DNA from 3 places in the Streptomyces lydicamycinicus genome. Region 3 is predicted to be linked to each of the others. Evidence: riboswitches for the same ligand, from Rfam matches in the RefSeq annotation. Region 3 holds a riboswitch; each other region holds the start of a gene.
The links. A riboswitch is a leader RNA that binds a small molecule or an ion and turns the genes downstream of it on or off. The one in region 3 is predicted to bind cyclic di-AMP.
Positions count from the first base shown of each region.

Region 1 (5,998 bases), on a different contig from region 3:
GCTACACCGCCGCCCCCTTCTTCTCGGCCGCCCCGCTGGTCGCCGCGCCGCTCTTCGCCCTGCGCGGCACCGCTCTCACGGCCCTGGCCGCCGTGTTCGGCGAGATCTGGGTCGTCCTCTATCGCGGCGGCGCCGCACAGGACCACGGCGAGTCGGCGACGGAGGTCGCCATGGTCCTTGCCGTCGCCCTGTCGGCCCTCGGCATCAACCGGCTCGTCCGGAGCGCCGACGTCCGCCCGGCCTCCCTACGGGACGTCTCGGCGGCCGCCCAGCGCGCCGTCCTGCCCACGCCGCCCGAACGGCTCGCCGGGCTCGCCATCGCCGCCCGCTATGTGGGCGCGCGGGCGGCGGACCGGAGCGGTGGCGACCTCTATGCGGTGCAGGAGACCCCGCACGGCGTACGGCTGCTCGTCGGGGACGTACGGGGCAAGGGGCTGGACGCGGTGCGGACCGCGGTGATCGTCATCGGCGCCTTCCGTGAGGCGGCGGAACAGGAGCGCACCCTGGAGGCGGTGGCGGGCCGGCTGGAGCGGGCGCTGCGGCGGGAGGGCGGGCGGCGCGACGGGGTGGAGCAGACCGAGGGCTTCACCACTGCCGTCCTGGCCGAGATCCCCGCCAACGGGCCGTCCGTGCTGCGTGTGCTCAACCGGGGCCACCCCTCGCCGCTGCTGCTCACCCCGGACGGCGGGCTGCGCGAGCTGCTGCCGGGGGCACCGGCGCCGCCCCTCGGGCTGGGCGAGATGGCACACCGGCCGGACCGGCCGGACGAGACGTTCTTCCCGGCCGGGGCCCTGCTGCTCTTCTTCACCGACGGTGTGACCGGTGCCCGGGACCTGCTCGGCCGCTACTACAACCCGTCGGGCAAACTGCGCGGCTGCCGGTTCCCCGGCCCGGACGTCCTCGTGGACACCGTGGTTGAGGATGTGGCACGGCATACGGGCGGTGCGTCGGCCGACGACATGGCACTGCTGGCGGTGCAGCGGCCTATGGGGGTGTAGGCGGTGGCCCGTAGGAGGGCTTGGCGGGCGGGGGCCTATGGGGGCGGGACCCGCGTAGGGGGGACGGGCGGGCGTACGGCGGGCCGTACGGGAGCCGGGGAGCGCATCCGCCCCCCGGCCCCGCTCAGCGCCCCGGCGTGCCCCTCGCGCCGGAGAGGCTGTGCAGGCTCTGGCCATGCGGGCCGGTGAGCGCGACCGGGTGTCCGTCGAGCGCGAGGGTCAGGTGCAGGGCGTCGTCCGGGCGGGGCGAGTGGGGTGCGGAGTCGGTGATCCACGGCAGCACGGAGTGGTGCTCGTTGGAGATCCAGTGGCCGCCGCCGGGCCGCCCGGCGAGCAGCGACCGTACGAGACGGGCGAACTCCTCGCGGCGGGCGGGCGGGAGATAGGGCAGCACGGCGCTGTGGAAGATGACCAGCGTCGCCTCGGGCGGTGCCTCGGCGGCGAGCGCGGGCAGCTCGTCGATCAGGTCGCCGCGTACCATCCGCGGCCGCGGCGCCGGCCGCACCGTGTCAACGGCCGCGGACAGCCGTGCCGCACGCTCCCCGTCACCCGGCCATACGAGCGCCTGGAGCCAGCGCAGATCGTCCGGTTCGTCGACCGGATCGAGCGGGTCGAGGTCGATGCCGGCCCGCCAGACGATCTGCGGCAGCCGTTCGGGCAGCTCGTCGGCCGCCCCTCCCGTACGGCAGGTGAACACCAGCGGGCTCTCCGGCGCCCCCAGCTCGGCCCGGCGGCGCGGCCCGTCCTCGCCTGCGGCCTCGTACCGATAGCGATAGCGGTCGGGGTGCAGACACAGCCCCGCCGACGTGCCGGCCTCCAGCAGCGCCAGCGGCTGCGGCAGACGGGCGAGCAGCGGCAGCAGGGTGGCGCAGCGGGCCGGTTCGTTGGTCTGGGTGGCGCGCTGCATGATCACCGCGCGCACCTCGTCCCAGTGCCGGATCGTCCACTCGCGCCAGCGCCCGTACGCGGCCGCACCGCGCGGGCCCATTTCGGCGTGCGGGCCGTCGAGATAGCGGACGGCGGCGAGCAGGAGGTCCGGCTGCTGTTTGCTGCCGGCGGGCAGCGAACCGGACAGCAGATCGCAGAACTCCGGGTCCTGGCTGATCCGCGCGCTCAGCTCCTCGTGCGCGTCGGACCGGCCGCGCGCCTCCCGCCAGGAGAACTCCCGGTACCGCTCCGCCACTCCCCACGCGTAACCGGCAGCCCGTCCGGCGTTCCCGGTGTTCCCGACGTTGACGACCATGATCCGACGTTACTGCTCTCACCCTCCGTAGCTGAGGGGCACCCCTGCGCATAACGACTGGCACACAATCCGCGCGAGATCGTTTAGGGGTGGCGGGCCAACTCGCCCGGATTGCTGCCCTGCTGGCCGAAAAGACCGCGCGGCAGCTCGTGCGGAGCGCATACGGATTCGTGGGAACGCTTGGAATTCGGTCGCCGTCTCTATTACTGTCCGATAACGCAGCGCGGTCGTCCCAGCCGTCGCCCGAGGCGGCACCGCGCGCCGACGCCGAATCCCGCACGCGCTTTTCACGCACCCCCAAGCACTTCGAACTGCACCAAGGGAACCGGGGAACCACTTCCTTGGGGTGAATCGGACGCCCTCCGCCAGCGGGCGTCCGTAGGAGACCTTCCTGCTCCGAACCCGTCAGCTAACCCGGTAGGCGAGAAGGAAGGAAAGGAGTGCGCCCCCGTGGCGTCCAACAGGCCTACCCCCGAGGACCCGACCGCCTACGCGCTCGATGACCGAGGTGCCTTCGCCGGCCCCGGCGTCGATGACGGCGACGGACCGTGGGAGGAATGGAATCCCACCGAGGAATCCACCCGTTCCGTTCGAGGCAAGCACCGCGTCGCCAAGCAGCGCGGCGGTGGATTCGCCCGCAGCGGCACCGTCCTGGGTGTCGGAGTCATCGCGGCGGTCGGTGCGAGCGGAATGGCCTCGGCCGAGGACCGTCCGCCGGTGCCGATCTCGATGCCCGACATCGGCGGCATGGCCGACGACCTCTCCGAGAAGCTGCCGGACGCCAAGGAGCTTCCCGGCATCGGCGAGCTGATATCCGACGAGGACTCCGCGGCCACCGACGCCGCCTCGGCTCCCGCCGACGGCGCGGCCACTGTCGCTTCCACGCGGACGGGCGCGGACACGGGTAACGCCGCGGGCGCCGGTGAGGCGCTGCGCAGCCGCATCCTCCAGCAGGCCGACGCGCAGCAGGGCAGCGCCGAGCAGGAGGCCCGCGACGCCGCCGAAAAGGCCGCTGTCCAGCAGGCCGCAACGGAAGCCGCCGCCCACCAGAAGTCGGCCGAAAAGGCCGCAGCAGCCAAGAAGGCGGCCGAGATGGAGGCCAAGCGCAAGGCGGAGGAAGCGGCCCGGCGGAAGGCGGAGGCCGAGCGCCTCGCCGAACTGGCGAAGAGCTTCATCGCCCCCGTGTCCTCCTACACGCTCACCGCCAGCTTCGGCCAGGCCGGCGACCGCTGGGCCGCCGACCACACCGGACAGGACTTCGCCGCGCCGACCGGCACCCCCGTCAAGGCGGTGCACTCCGGCACCATCACCCAGGCCGGCTGGGCGGGCTCTTACGGCTACCGCATCGTCCTCACCCTCGACGACGGCACCGAACTCTGGTTCTGCCACCTGTCCTCGATGGTGAAGACCTCCGGCAAGGTCAACACCGGCGACGTCATCGGCCGCGTCGGCGCCACCGGCAACGTCACCGGCCCCCACCTCCACCTGGAGGTGCGCCCCGACGCCGGCGACCCGATCGACCCGATGCCGTGGCTGCGCGATCATGGGCTCAGCGTGTGACGGACGGCGTGTGTGCGTGACCGACGGGGACCGTGCATGGCCGATGGCCTCAACGTATGAGCGGCTACATGGGCGCATGATCGACGGCCTCAACGCATGAGCGGCGACATGGGTGCCTGAACACCGACCTCAATCGGTGTGCATCTGACGGGAGTTGCCTGTACGCGCACCGGGGGAAGAGGACGGAATAACTCCTCTTCCCCCGACGCTGCAACAACGTATGACCGCCGCACACAGCGCTCCAGACATCGCAGGCAATCCCGGCCCCCGAAGCCCCCTCGGCCGCAGGCCCCTCGGCTCGCTCTCCGTCTCCCCGCTGTCCCTCGGGGGCAATGTCTTCGGCTGGACGGCCGACGAAGCGACGTCCTTCGCCGTGCTCGACGCGTATGTGGCGGGCGGCGGCAATTTCATCGACACCGCCGACGCCTACTCGTACTGGGTCCCCGGCAACGAGGGCGGCGAATCCGAGACCGTCATCGGCAACTGGCTGGCCTCCCGCGGCAATCGCTCCGAGGTCGTCATCGCCACCAAGGTCGGCGCCCTCCCCGGTTACAAGGGCCTGTCCCCCGCCACCATCAAGTCCGCGGTCGACGCCTCGCTGACCCGTCTGCGCACCGACTACATCGACCTCTACTACACCCACTACGACGACGAGTCGGTCGAGGTCCCGGAGTTCCTCACCGCCCTCGACGACCTCGTCCGGGCCGGCAAGGTCCGCGAGATCGCCGCCTCCAACATCTCGGCGCAGCGCCTGGAGGAGTCCCTGGCCTGCTCGGCCCGCGAGGGCCTGGCCCGCTATGTCGCCCTCCAGCCCCACTACAACCTGGTCTCCCGCGACACCTACGAGGGCGAACTCGCCGAGGTCGCCGCCCGCCACGACCTGGCCGCCGTGCCGTACTACGCCCTCGCCTCCGGCTTCCTGACCGGCAAGTACCGCCCGGGGACCCATGTCGACAGCGCCCGCTCGGGAGGCGCCGCCAAGTACGTGGACACCGACCGCGGCCGCCGCGTCCTCCAGGCCCTCGACACCGTCGCCACCGCCCACCGCGCCGAACCCGCCACCATCGCCCTCGCCTGGCTCACCGCCCAGCCCACCGTCGCAGCACCGATCGCGAGCGCCCGCACGGTGGAACAGCTCCCGGCACTACTGGCGGTGGGCGATGTGACCCTGACGGAGGACGAACTCAAGCTGCTGGATGAGGCTTCGGCCTGATGTAATCGGGCCTTCAACAAGGTTGTGGGGTGGTGGCGTTGGAACCTTGCGTCCCACCCCACCTGTCGGCGTCATGGCGTGCGGTCGTGACGTTTCGCTGTCACGTGGTGCCGTCGCACCGCCGATGGTCCACCGCCACCCACGAAGCGAGTGCCATCCCACCCGCCACCGCGAACACCGAAGGCCACGCCCCGATCTTCTTCGCCAACGGATGCGACCCGGCAAACGCGGCGACATACATTCCGCACAATGCCGCAGCTGTTGCCCCTCCGGCCTGTCGCTCCCACTCCTTGGCCGCAACGGCCCCGGCCGCCGCCAGCGCCATACCCCCGAGCGGCCGCTTCTTGCTCCAGCGAGCCACACCGTAGCCACCTACCAGGCCACTTGCTGCAACCACTGCTGTGGGAATCCGGGCCATCAGTACAACCTCCTCATCAGGGACGACTTCTCCGAGCCTACGCACAGGTTGCCGGTGCCGGCCCTCCGTCGTCGCCCTACAGGGAGACCCTGGCGGGCTTCCTCGAACGCTTGCGGCGACATTCTCCGGTTGCGCTGTTCGGGTAGCTCCCCCTGAGTGGCTCAAGGCCGAACTGAGGGCGTCGCAAGGGAAAAAGTGCAGTGGTGCCGGCAGGCATGGAGAAGGGCGGGCACGACTTGTGCCGCAGAGTCGACGTCGTGCCCGGCAGTTGAACAAGCACGAGCGTTTGCTGTCCGGGCGGCGTGCTCGGAGTCATTCCTGCCCCCCGCGCAATGCCTGTCGGATGACCTTGGCTATGGCCGTGGCCAGCTCGACGGGAACCGCGTTGCCGATCTGACGAGCGATCTGTGACTTGCTGCCGAACCAACGGAAGTGCTGAGGGAAGCCCTGGATCAGTGCTGCTTCGAGGTGTGTGATGGGCCGGTGCTCATCGGGGTGGAGATAACGTCCCTTCTCCGGCTTGAAGAACTCCGTCCTGATGGTGACCGAGGGCTTTTCCCAGACAA
Region 1 covers NZ_BBNO01000002.1:838,445-844,442, forward strand. The annotation lists gene TU31_RS09160 (PP2C family protein-serine/threonine phosphatase) at 1-998, shown strand, start outside; gene TU31_RS09165 (DUF2332 domain-containing protein) at 1,123-2,241, opposite strand; cyclic di-AMP (ydaO/yuaA leader) riboswitch at 2,526-2,680, shown strand; gene TU31_RS09170 (M23 family metallopeptidase) at 2,692-3,801, shown strand; gene TU31_RS09175 (aldo/keto reductase) at 4,022-5,014, shown strand; gene TU31_RS39625 (hypothetical protein) at 5,115-5,432, opposite strand; gene TU31_RS09185 (DNA cytosine methyltransferase) at 5,745-5,998, opposite strand, start outside.
Region 1: another riboswitch for cyclic di-AMP. It lies ahead of TU31_RS09170 (M23 family metallopeptidase); the one in region 3 lies ahead of TU31_RS19895 (transglycosylase family protein).

Region 2 (5,998 bases), on a different contig from region 3:
CTGGCCAATGGCCTGCGCGTGGTGCTCTCCGAAGACCACCTGACCCCGGTCGCGGCGGTGTGCCTCTGGTACGACGTCGGCTCCCGCCACGAGGTCAAGGGCCGTACGGGCCTGGCTCACCTCTTCGAGCATCTGATGTTCCAGGGTTCCGCGCAGGTGAAGGGCAACGGCCACTTCGAGCTGGTGCAGGGCGCCGGCGGTTCGCTCAACGGCACCACGAGCTTCGAGCGCACCAACTACTTCGAGACCATGCCCGCCCATGAGCTGGAGCTCGCGCTCTGGCTGGAGGCGGACCGGATGGGCTCGCTGCTGACCGCGCTCGACGAAGAGTCACTGGAGAACCAGCGCGACGTCGTCAAGAACGAACGCCGCCAGCGCTACGACAACGTCCCCTACGGCACGGCCTTCGAGAAGCTCACGGCCATGGCGTACCCCGAGGGCCACCCGTACCACCACACGCCCATCGGGTCGATGGCCGATCTGGACGCGGCGTCCCTGGAGGACGCGCGGGCCTTCTTCCGTACGTACTACGCGCCCAACAACGCCGTCCTGTCGGTCGTCGGCGACATCGACCCCGAGCGGACGCTGGCCTGGATCGAGAAGTACTTCGGTTCGATCCCCTCGCACGACGGCAAGCAGCCGCCCCGGGACGGCACCCTGCCCGACATCCTCGGCGGCGAGCTGCGCGAGGTCGTCGAGGAGGACGTACCCTCCCGCGCCCTGATGGCGGCCTACCGCCTGCCGCACGACGGCACCCGTGAGGCGGACGCCGGTGACCTGGCGCTGACCGTCCTGGGCGGCGGCGAGTCCTCCCGCCTGTACAACCGGCTGGTGCGCCGCGACCGCAGCGCCGTCGCCGCCGGCTTCGGCCTGCTGCGGCTGGCCGGCGCCCCCTCGCTGGGCTGGCTGGACGTGAAGACGTCCGGCGGGGTCGAGGTTCCCGACATCGAGCGCGCGGTCGACGAGGAGCTGGCCCGGTTCGCCGCCGAGGGGCCGACGCCGGAAGAGATGGAGCGGGCGCAGGCCCAGCTGGAGCGCGAGTGGCTCGACCGGCTGGCCACGGTCAGCGGCCGCGCCGACGAACTGTGCCGCTTCGCCGTCCTGTTCGGTGACCCGCAGCTCGCGCTGACCGCCGTCCAGCGCGTGCTGGACATCACCCCGGAGGAGGTGCAGGCCGTCGCCAAGGCCCGGCTGCGCCCCGACAACCGCGCGGTGCTCGTCTACGAGCCCACCGAGCCGACCGACGCCGCCGACACCGAGGAAGGGGAGGCGGACCAGTGAGCGACGCCACCACCCACGCCGATTCCCCCGTGAGCACCATGGACTTCCACCCGCAGCCCCAGGGGGGCGCACCCAAGCCGTGGGCCTTCCCTGCCCCCGAGCGCAGCCAACTGCCCAACGGGCTCACCCTCCTGACGAGCCACCGTCCCGGCCAGCAGGTCGTCGCCGTCGAGATCAACCTCGTCGCGCCGCTGGACGCCGAACCCGAGGGCCTGGACGGCGTCGCCACGATCATGGCGCGTGCGCTGTCCGAAGGGACCGACACGCTCGACGCGGAGGAGTTCGCCGCCGAGCTGGAACGCTGCGGCGCCACCCTGGACGCGCACGCCGACCACCCCGGTGTACGGGTCTCCCTCGAGGTGCCGGTGTCCCGGCTGAACCGTGCGCTCGGCCTGCTCGCCGACGCGCTGCGGGCGCCCGCCTTCCCGGAGAGCGAGGTCGAGCGGCTGGTCCGCAACCGCCTCGACGAGATTCCGCACGAGCTCGCCAACCCGGCCCGCCGCGCCGCGATGTCGCTGTCCAAGGAGCTGTTCCCGGCCACCGCCCGCATGTCGCGGCCCCGGCAGGGCACCGAGGAGACCGTCGCGCGTATCGACGCCGCGGCCGTCCGTGCCTTCTACGACGCCCATGTACGGCCCGCCACGGCCACCGCCGTAGTGGTCGGTGACCTCACCGGCGTCGACCTCGACGCGGCGCTCGCCGGCACCCTCGGCGCCTGGACCGGCTCCACGGCTGAGCCGCTGACGGCCGCGCCGATCGTCGCCGACGACACCGGCCGGGTGGTGATCGTGGACCGCCCCGGGGCCGTCCAGACACAGCTGCTCATCGGCCGTATCGGTGCCGACCGGCACGACCGGGTGTGGCCCGCGCAGGTCCTCGGCACGTACTGCCTGGGCGGCACCCTCACCTCCCGTCTGGACCGCGTGCTGCGGGAGGAGAAGGGCTACACCTACGGGGTGCGGGCCTTCGGCCAGGTCTTGCGCTCCACCGCCCCCAGCTCCCCGGAGGGCTCCACGGGCGCCGCGCTGCTCGCCATCAGCGGCTCGGTGGACACCGGCTCCACCGGCCCGGCGCTCGAGGACCTGTGGAAGGTGCTGCGCACCCTCGCGGCAGAGGGGCTGACGGACGAGGAGCGGGATGTCGCCGTGCAGAACCTCGTCGGGGTCGCGCCGCTGAAGTACGAGACCGCGGCGGCTGTCGCGGGCACCCTCGCCGACCAGGTGGAGCAGCAGCTGCCGGACGACTTCCAGGCGCAGCTGTACGCCCGCCTCGCGGAGACCGGCACGGTCGAGGCGACCGCGGCGGCGGTCAACGCCTTCCCCGTGGACCGGCTGGTGACGGTCCTGGTGGGCGATGCGGCACAGATCGCCGAACCGGTCAAGGCGCTGGGCATCGGAGAGGTGACCGTCGTCAGCGGCTAGTCCGGCCGGGGTGACGGAAGGTCATATATCGACATGCGGCTCCCGTGGTGCTTTTCGGCCACGGGAGCCGCCGTATGTCCGGTTTATCGCGGCTGGTGCCCCGGTTCTTGTGGCATCCCGCACAAAAAAGCTGATCTGTTTGCCGATTGAAAGTTGCCCCGTTTAGCGTCAGTCCGGCTGTTCGTCACAAGTCCGCCACAACAGTGGCACCGGGCAGCCATCGCCGAGTCCCCGTACGGCGCGAGCCAGGGGAGCCGGGGACCCATATGTCCCTTGGGGTGAATCGGACTCCTCTCCGAGGAGTCCGTAGGAGACCTTCCTGCTCCGAACCCGTCAGCTAACCCGGTAGGCGAGAAGGAGGGAAAGGACAAGCCAGCACATGGCGTTCATCCGTGCCACCGGGAAGCACCGTCGCACGAGCCGTCCCGTCAAGACGGGCCGCAACATCGCCGGCATAGCCACCCTCGCGGCCGGTGGTGTGGTCGCTTCCGTGGCCTCGCCGGCGCTGGCCGCGACGGACGAGGCACGCCCGCACGACACCGGGCTCCAGCAGGCCGTCGTGCTGGGGGACGAGCTCGCCAGCCGGGTCGAGGCCCAGGCCGACGCGCAGCAGGCCGACGCGGAGATCGCCGCGGCGAGGGCGAAGGCCGAGGCCGTCGCCAAGAAGCAGGCCGACGAGGCCAAGCGGCGTGCCGAGGCGGCGAAGAAGAAGGCCAAGGCCGCCCACGAGGCCAAGGTGCGCGCCGCCCGCGACGCGGAGCGCAAGCGCCTCAACGCCTTTGTCGCCCCGATTGCCGACTCCTACGTCTCCACCTCCTACAAGGCCTCCAGCGGCCTGTGGTCCTCCGGCAGCCACACCGGCATCGACTTCCACGCCGCCTCCGGCACCAGCGTCCACGCGGTCGGCTCGGGCACCGTCGTCGAGGCCGGCTGGGGCGGCTCGTACGGCAACAACATCGTGATCAAGATGAACGACGGCACGTACACCCAGTACGGCCATCTGTCGTCGCTCGGTGTCTCGGTCGGCCAGCAGGTCACCCCGGGCCAGCAGATCGGCCTCTCCGGCGCCACTGGCAACGTCACCGGCCCGCACCTGCACTTCGAGGCCCGCACCGGCGCCGACTACGGCTCGGACATCGACCCGGTCGCCTACCTGCGCGGGCACGGCGTCAACGTCTGATCCCGCGCCCTGTCGGTGCCGCGCCCCCCCACTGGCCAGCACCACACGCCGAGCGTCCTTCGGAGCCCCGGTCCCACGGCCGGGGCTCCGGCGTATCCGGAGGGCGGCGAGCGCGCACGGGTTGCGCTGACGGCCCGCTACTTCCGGCCAAAAATTATCCATGAATAACCAGGCGCCGTCGGAAAAGCCGTGCCGGTCGAATAGAGTCACGGAAAAGCCGCCGACCGGCGGCGTTTCCAGGGGATTACGGCGGAGGCACGGAAGATGCGAGGCCATATTTCCGCGCATGCGGTGTGCACGGCGATTCGCGACGACATTGTCTCCGGTGCGCTGGCGCCGGGGAGCCGGCTGATCGAGGAGATCCTGGCGGCCCGTTACGGTGTCTCCAGAGTGCCGGTGCGCGAAGCGCTGCGCACCCTTCAGTCCGAGGGCTTCGTCACCACACGCCACCACGCGGGCGCCTGCGTCGCCGAACCCACCGAGCAGGAAGCCGCCGATCTCCTGGACATCCGGGCCCTGTTGGAGCCGCTGGGCGCCGCCCGCGCGGCCGCCCGCCGCAGCCCGGCCCACCTCAAGGTGCTCCGCGGCCTGGTACGCCTCGGCCGCGAGCGGGCCCGTCACGGCAACCCCGCGGATCTGCGCCAACTGGACGGCTGGTTCCACGAAACGCTCGCCCAGGCGGTCGGCAGCCCCAGCCTGACGGCGCTGCTGACCCAGCTGCGGCGCAAGATCGAGTGGATGTACACGGTGGAACTGCCGTCCCGGCCCGGCGAGTCCTGGGACGAACACGGCGCGGTGCTGGACGCGGTGGCGCGGGGAGACGCGGAACGGGCGCGCGCCCTGATGGCGGCTCATGTCGAGCGCTCGCTTCCGGTCTACCGGCTGCGGCGCCCCGCCGCCCCCGAGGTGAGGGATCCGAAACGGCCCGTCAACACGGCACGCGTCCGCCCTTAACAATCGCCCCGTATACAAAGAGGCGCGAAATCGGCAGCCGTGGCGCGTGGCGGTGCGTTATTCGAATCCGAGCCTGCATTTGGCATGCCGATTTTCATCGGCGTCGCGTGCGCTTAATGGTGTGCGCTTTTTCGGAGTACCCCGGATGGCGTTCGCCGCTGATCCCGGTTATCGGTTGCCATCGCCCCCGGATGGGGGTCGCCCCGGAATTCCCGTGCATCCCTCCCGCAACGGAAGGCGCGCAGCGAAACGGCCCCGCAGTGGCAACCGATGGTCACCACTGCGGGGCCGCCGCATGCAGCAGAGGTCCTGGCGGACTCAGACGGTCTCGGGGAGCTCCTCGAGACCCTCGGCGACGAGCTTGGCGAGACGGTCGAGCGCCGCCTCGGCGCCCTCGGCGTCGGAGGCCAGCACGATCTCCTCGCCACCCTGGGCGCCGAGACCGAGGACCGCCAGCATGGAGGCCGCGTTGACGGGGTTGCCATCGGCCTTGGCGATCGTCATCGGGACGCCGGAGGCGGTGGCCGCACGGACGAAGATCGACGCGGGACGGGCGTGCAGGCCCTCGGCCCAACCGACATTGACGCGGCGCTCTGCCATGGTGTTGCCCTTCAAAGTCGTGACAGTTGTCTAGACCAGTCTCTCACGCTGCCGGGTGTGGTCCGCCAGCCCTGCGTTCCGGCCCGCGCGGCCGTGAGGCCCTTGGGAGGCCCGGCGGGCCGTACGTCCTACGGGGTCGCAGCCTGCCCCGCACCCCGAGCGTACGCGCGCCGGGTCGGTTGTCGGTGGCCGGTCGTACGCTGTCCGCATGCAGACGCCGCCGGAGCACGCATACCCGACCCACTGGGAAGCCGACGTGGTGCTGCGTGACGGCGGCACGGCGCGGATCCGCCCCATCACCCCCGACGACGCCGAGCGGTTGGTCTCCTTCTACGAGCAGGTCTCGGACGAATCGAAGTACTACCGCTTCTTCGCGCCCTACCCACGCCTGTCCGACCGCGATGTGCACCGTTTCACCCACCACGACTACATCGACCGGGTCGGGCTCGCCGCCACGGTCGGCGGCGAGTTCATCGCCACCGTCCGCTACGACCGGATCAACGACCAGGGACTGCCCGCCAAGGACCCCGAGGACGACCAGGCCGAGGTGGCCTTCCTCGTC
Region 2 covers NZ_BBNO01000008.1:604,976-610,973, reverse strand. The annotation lists gene TU31_RS28930 (M16 family metallopeptidase) at 1-1,281, shown strand, start outside; gene TU31_RS28925 (M16 family metallopeptidase) at 1,320-2,702, shown strand; cyclic di-AMP (ydaO/yuaA leader) riboswitch at 2,914-3,069, shown strand; gene TU31_RS28920 (M23 family metallopeptidase) at 3,082-3,882, shown strand; gene TU31_RS28915 (GntR family transcriptional regulator) at 4,147-4,836, shown strand; gene TU31_RS28910 (HPr family phosphocarrier protein) at 5,155-5,436, opposite strand; gene TU31_RS28905 (bifunctional acetate--CoA ligase family protein/GNAT family N-acetyltransferase) at 5,645-5,998, shown strand, end outside.
Region 2: another riboswitch for cyclic di-AMP. It lies ahead of TU31_RS28920 (M23 family metallopeptidase); the one in region 3 lies ahead of TU31_RS19895 (transglycosylase family protein).

Region 3 (5,998 bases):
CGCTTTCGGTGAGGTGAGTGGTGTGGAGGGGGCGGTGCGGCGCGGCGGGCCGTCCGCTGTCGACAGTACGGGCTGCCGCCCGCCGGCGGTACGGGCCGGCGTCACCGCTTGTCGGCGGCGTCGACGGCGTCCCACAGATTCTCGTACCAGGGACGCTGCGCCGCCCGCGCCCCCTTGGGTGCGGGACCGGTGCCGGAGCCGTCCGGGACGATGTATCCGGCCTCGCCCGGCATGACGTAGTGCAGATGCCGGCGGGCCTGCTGGCGTACGAACGCGGGGTCCTGCCAGCGGGCCTTCTGCTCCCGCAGCCGGTCCAGCGCCGCACCGGCGTCCTGGGCCTTGCGGCGCTGTTCGGCGATGTCGGAGCGCTGGGAGACGTACTGCCTTATGGGATACGCGAGCGCGACGACCAGGGAGCACATCACCAGCGCCAGCAGGGCGGCACGGCCGGTGAGGCGGTTGCGGCGGGGCGGGCGGGCGCGGTAGACGCGGGCGGCGGCCTGCTCGCCGAGCGCCTTGAGTCGGGTCGCGGTCGAGAACCGGTCCGCGGGCACGTCGTCTCCCCTTCACTGACGGACGCCTGACTGCTTCAAGCAGGTACGTCCCCGGCAACGGTACGGGACCGTCGCCGGGGACGTACGGGGCGCGGGGCGATTGCCTCGCCCGTTCAGCCCCTGCTGCCCTGTCCGGCTGGCAGCGGGCCGTCTTCGTCAGCTGCCGTGGCGGAAGCGCGGGAAGGCGGAGCGGCCGGCGTAGACCGCGGCGTCGTCGAGGATCTCCTCGATGCGCAGCAGCTGGTTGTACTTGGCGACGCGCTCGGAGCGGGCCGGGGCGCCGGTCTTGATCTGGCCGCAGTTGGTGGCGACGGCGAGGTCGGCGATGGTGACGTCCTCGGTCTCACCGGAGCGGTGCGACATCATGCACTTGAAGCCGTTGCGCTGGGCCAGCTCGACGGCGTCCAGGGTCTCGGTCAGCGAGCCGATCTGGTTGACCTTCACCAGCAGCGCGTTGGCGGAGCCCTCCTCGATGCCGCGGGCGAGGCGCTCGGGGTTGGTGACGAACAGGTCGTCGCCGACGAGCTGGACCTTGGCGCCGAGCTTGTCGGTGATGACCTTCCAGCCGGCCCAGTCGTCCTCGAACAGCGGGTCCTCGATGGAGACCAGCGGGTAGGCCGCCACCAGCTCCTCGTAGTACTCGGTCATCTCGGCGGCCGAGCGGTCCTTGCCCTCGAACTGGTACTTGCCGTCCTTGTAGAACTCGGAGGCGGCGACGTCCAGCGCGAGCGCGATGTCCTGGCCGGGGGCGTAACCGGCCTGCTTGATGGCCTCCAGGATGAGGTCGAGGGCCTCACGGTTGGAGCCCAGGTTCGGGGCGAAGCCACCCTCGTCACCGAGACCGGTGGACAGGCCGCGCTCCTTCAGGACCTTCTTGAGGGTGTGGTAGACCTCGGCGCCCCAGCGCAGCGCCTCGGAGAAGGACTCCGCGCCGATCGGGGCGATCATGAACTCCTGGATGTCCACGTTGGAGTCGGCGTGCGAGCCGCCGTTCAGGATGTTCATCATCGGGACGGGCAGCACGTGCGCGTTCGGGCCGCCGAGGTAGCGGAACAGCGGGAGGTCGCTGGCCTCGGAGGCGGCGTGCGCGACGGCGAGGGAGACGCCGAGGATGGCGTTGGCGCCGAGCGAGCCCTTGTTGTCGGTGGCGTCCAGGTCGAACATCGCCTGGTCGATCAGCCGCTGCTCGGTCGCGTCGTAGCCGACGAGCTCCGGGCCGATCTGCTCGATGACGGCCAGGACGGCCTTCTCGACGCCCTTGCCGAGGTAGCGGTTCGGGTCGCCGTCGCGGAGCTCGATGGCCTCGAAGGCGCCGGTGGAGGCGCCGGACGGGACGGCGGCACGGCCGGTGCTGCCGTCGTCGAGGCCGACCTCGACCTCGACCGTGGGATTACCTCGCGAGTCGAGAATTTCGCGGGCTACGACGACGTCGATCGACGGCACGTTGTCTCCTTCGTGGGTGTCTGGCGTTCTGCGCATGAGCCTAACGGCCCCGGGCTCGTCCGCCTGCCCTTGGCCCGCTCCGTGGGACGGAACACCCCCGAAAACCTGCCCAAAGGCCCAGTTCGCGGGACGTTTGGCACATTGTTCGCCGAAGGGGAAACGTGGCGGAACAGTGCCGGTCAGCGGCCTGCCGGCGGCCGGGGGGCTTGGGAGCGGTCCGGGACACGAGAAGCCCCGCCACGGCGCGCTGGGGGGAAGGGCGCGCCGTGACGGGGCGGTCTCACGGAGGAAAGAGGGGCCCGCCGCTCGGGCCCTCAGGAGCCCCGGTGAGCTCCGGCTCAGACGTTGAGCTGCTGACCCGGGATGATCAGGTTCGGGTTGCCGCCGATGACCGACTTGTTGGCCTTGTAGACGGACTTCCAGTCGGTGCCGTGGGCCTTGGCGATCTTGGCGAGGGTGTCGCCCGCCTTGACGGTGTAGTTGCCGTGACCGGTGGACTTGCGCTCGGCGGACCGCGAGGCACGGTCCTCGGACGGGGCCTTCTTGGCCTCCGGCTCGGCCGACTCCTGCTTCGGCGCGGACTTGGTCTGCGTGGAGGTGTCGACGTCGGGGGACGGACCACCGGCGGTCAGGTTGCCCGCACCGGCGCAGGACCAGGCGCCCGGGCCCTGGATGGCGAGGAGCTTCTCGGCGGCGGCGATCTGCTGGGCCTTGCTGGCCAGGTCGGCGCGCGGCGCGTACTGGGTGCCACCGGCGGCGGCCCAGCTGGAGTTGGAGAACTGGAGGCCACCGTAGTAGCCGTTACCGGTGTTGATCGACCAGTTGCCGCCGGACTCGCACTGGGCGACCTTGTCCCAGGTGGCGACGGAGGCGGCGGAGGCGGAGGTGGCGCCCATCAGCGGCACGGCCACGGCGGCACCGGCGACACCGGCGAGGGTGGCGACGCGGACGGCCTTGGAGGGACGACGGTGCTTGCCCTTGAAGATCAGCATGGTTCGTTCGTTTCCTCACCGACGCCTGCGAGGTGAGCTGTCGGGTTCGGACTGATGAGTCGCCCGGCCGTGTGCGCAGGACGCACGTGGCTTCACCCCAAGCCGGTTGACCCGTTTTCACGGGCGGGGCCGGCACAAATCCTGGGTCCCCCGCTCCTGCCTTCGGCGCTTGCGCGTCAAGTGCCTTCGACCACCGGCAGGATTCGGCGTGTGATCGAAGGGCCCGCTTTGGCGAGCGATCCTGACGTTAAGCAGTAATGCCCTTGGGGTTCAAACCCCACCATCTGAACCAAGTTGACCGTTTTTGATCACGGGTTGGTTACATATCCGCAGGTGAGGCCCGGTATGCCGGTGTTGCGCAGACCGGACCCCACCGGAGTCAACGAGACCCTTGTCTCACTTTCCCAAAAGAGGGCGAAGGGTGCCGAACTACCCCGCGTTCCGCCCGAGATCGAGCTGCTGGCCGGGCTGGATCAGGTCCGCGTCGGACCCGATGACGCCCTCGTTGCGGTCGTACAGCGCGCTCCATCCCCCGGGCAGCCGGTGAGCCACGGCGATGGCTGACAGGCTGTCACCCGGGCGCACCGTGTAGTCGCCGTCGGCCGCCGGGCCCGTACGGTGCGCGTCGTCGCCCCGCGAGGCGTGCCGGCCGCCGGACCTGCCGTCGTCGCTGCCCTTGGCGCCCTCGTCGCCCGCCTCGCCGCGGTGCTTGCCCTTGGTGGGCACCTTGTGCGGCGTGCCGGTGCTGTCCGTACGGCTGCCGTCCTCGGACGGGTCCGTGGAGGGGCTGCCGGACGGGTCGTCCTCGGACGGGTCGGCGGACCGCGACGGGTCGTCGTCCCGGTCGCCGGGCGTCGCCGGGTCGGACGGCTCCGGGCTCGTGGACGCGTCGCCGGGCTCGCCGGAGTCCGAGGGGTCGGGCGAGGGCGTCGCGTCGGACGGCCGCCTGTCCGCGTCGCCGTGCTCGTCGCGCGGCGCGTCGTCCTGCCCGGCGGAGTCCCCGTCGTCGTGCGACCGGGACGAACCGGAGGTGTCCCAGGGGTCGAGGGAGCCCTGGGAGTCCGACGGGTCGGGTGCGGGGGTGCTGGTGCTGCCCGGGTCGACATCCGGGGCCTTGCCGTCGCCGGTCAGCCCCGCGTTCACGGCGCAGCTCGGCCAGGCGTCCGGCCCGCGGTCGTCGAGGATCGACTCGGCCACGGCGATCTGCTGGGAGCGACTGGCGTAGTCGGGCCGCGAGGCGTAGGCCGAGCCGCCGTAGTTGTCCCACATCTCCTGGGTCAGCTGGAGGCCGCCGTAGTAGCCGTTGCCCGAGGCGGCGCTCCACACGCCGGCGCTCTCGCACTGGGCGACCTTGTCCCAGGTCGCGGTGTCGGCGGCGTGTGCGCCGCTCGCCCCGAGGAGGGGGAGGGCGAAGCCGGCGCCGGTCACTCCCGCCGTGACAAAGATGGCCGGTGCCTGACGGGGGCGACGATGTCGGCCGTTCCCGGAACGCATGCGGATGCCTTTCGCGCGGCGGTTGAGTTGTTCGACGAGCTCTTCGAGCTGCTCGACGGAGCCTCCGGCCGGCCGACGCACGCGAGCGGCACCGTTACACCGGTCCCCCACATCACCGCTTCGACCGATCGAGTGAAGCCAGTCGATCGTCGGGTCGAAAGGTAGCCGGGGTCTCGGGTAGTCACAAGTCGGTGTAGTGCGGATCACGTAATGGTCACGCGGTTGACTCTGCGTCACATTTTGTCTTGTCGCTGGTCAGGGCCGATCCGGAGTGAACTCCACCGGAAGTGAACGCAGTCCGCGCATGATGAGTCCGCCGCGCCAGCGCAAATCATCCGGTTCCACCGCAAGCCGGATGTCCGGGAGCCGGGTCAGCAGGGTCGCCAGCGCGGTCTGTCCTTCGAGCCGGGCGAGCGGCGCGCCCAGGCAGTAGTGGATGCCGTGCCCGTATCCCAGATGCTGGTTGTCACGCCGGGTCAGATCGAGCACATCCGGCTCGTCGAAGCGTGCCGGATCGCGGTCGGCGGCGGCCAGCACCACCAGGACCGGGTCCCCCTCGGCGATCCGCTGCCCGCCGAGCGTCAGCTCCTCGGTCGCGAACCGCCAGGTCGCCAGCTCCACGGGGCCGTCGTAGCGGAGCAGTTCCTCGATGCCGGTGGCGAGCAGCTCGGTGTCGCCCGCCGCGATCGACTTCTGGAGCAGCTCCCGCTGGGCGGGGTGGCGCAGCAGCGCGTAGATGCCGTTGCCGATGAGGTTGACGGTGGTCTCGAAGCCCGCGAAGAGCAGGATGAAGGCCATCGCTGCGGCCTCGTTCTCGGTCAGATGCTCCCCGTGGTCGGAGGCCCTGATCAGGGCGGAGATCAGATCCTCGTCCGCCTCGGCGGTGTCGCCCAGCGACGCGCGCTTGCGGTGGATCAGCTCGGCGAGATAGCCGCGCATCTTCTTCACGGAGCGGGCGACGCCGCCGCGCGGCCCTCCGCCGTGCCGGATCATCATGCCCGCCCAGTCCCGGAAGTCGTCCTGGTCCTCGCGCGGCACCCCCAGCAGATCGCAGATCGCGTAGATGGGCAGCGGGAAGGCGAACTCATGGATCAGGTCGGCCTCCCCGGCGCCGCCCGGTTTGGCGATCATGGCGTCGATGAGCCGGTCGGTCAGCTCCTGGACCCGCGGGGCGAAGGCGGCGACCCGGCGCGGGGTGAACGCCTTCGAGACCAGCCGGCGCAGCCGGGTGTGGTCCGGGGGGTCGATGTTGAGCAGATGCGTCATCAGGTTGGCGCTGCGCTCCCCCGGGATGCCGACCTTGCCCTTGCCGTGCGCGGCCTCGCTGTGATGGACCGGGTTCTTGGACAGCCGGGCGTCGGCGAGCGCCTGCCGCGCCTCCGTGTACCGCGTGACCAGCCACGCCTCGACACCGCTGGGCAGCTCGGTCCGGTGCACCGGCGCATGCTCGCGCAGCCAGGCGTACGCGGGGTACGGGTCGGAGGCGAACTCCCAGGTGAACAGCGCGGGGGCGGG
Region 3 covers NZ_BBNO01000005.1:498,032-504,029, reverse strand. The annotation lists gene TU31_RS19905 (FtsB family cell division protein) at 102-554, opposite strand; gene eno (phosphopyruvate hydratase) at 711-2,033, opposite strand; gene TU31_RS19895 (transglycosylase family protein) at 2,336-2,989, opposite strand; cyclic di-AMP (ydaO/yuaA leader) riboswitch at 2,997-3,167, opposite strand; gene TU31_RS19890 (transglycosylase family protein) at 3,419-4,483, opposite strand; gene TU31_RS19885 (cytochrome P450 family protein) at 4,739-5,998, opposite strand, start outside.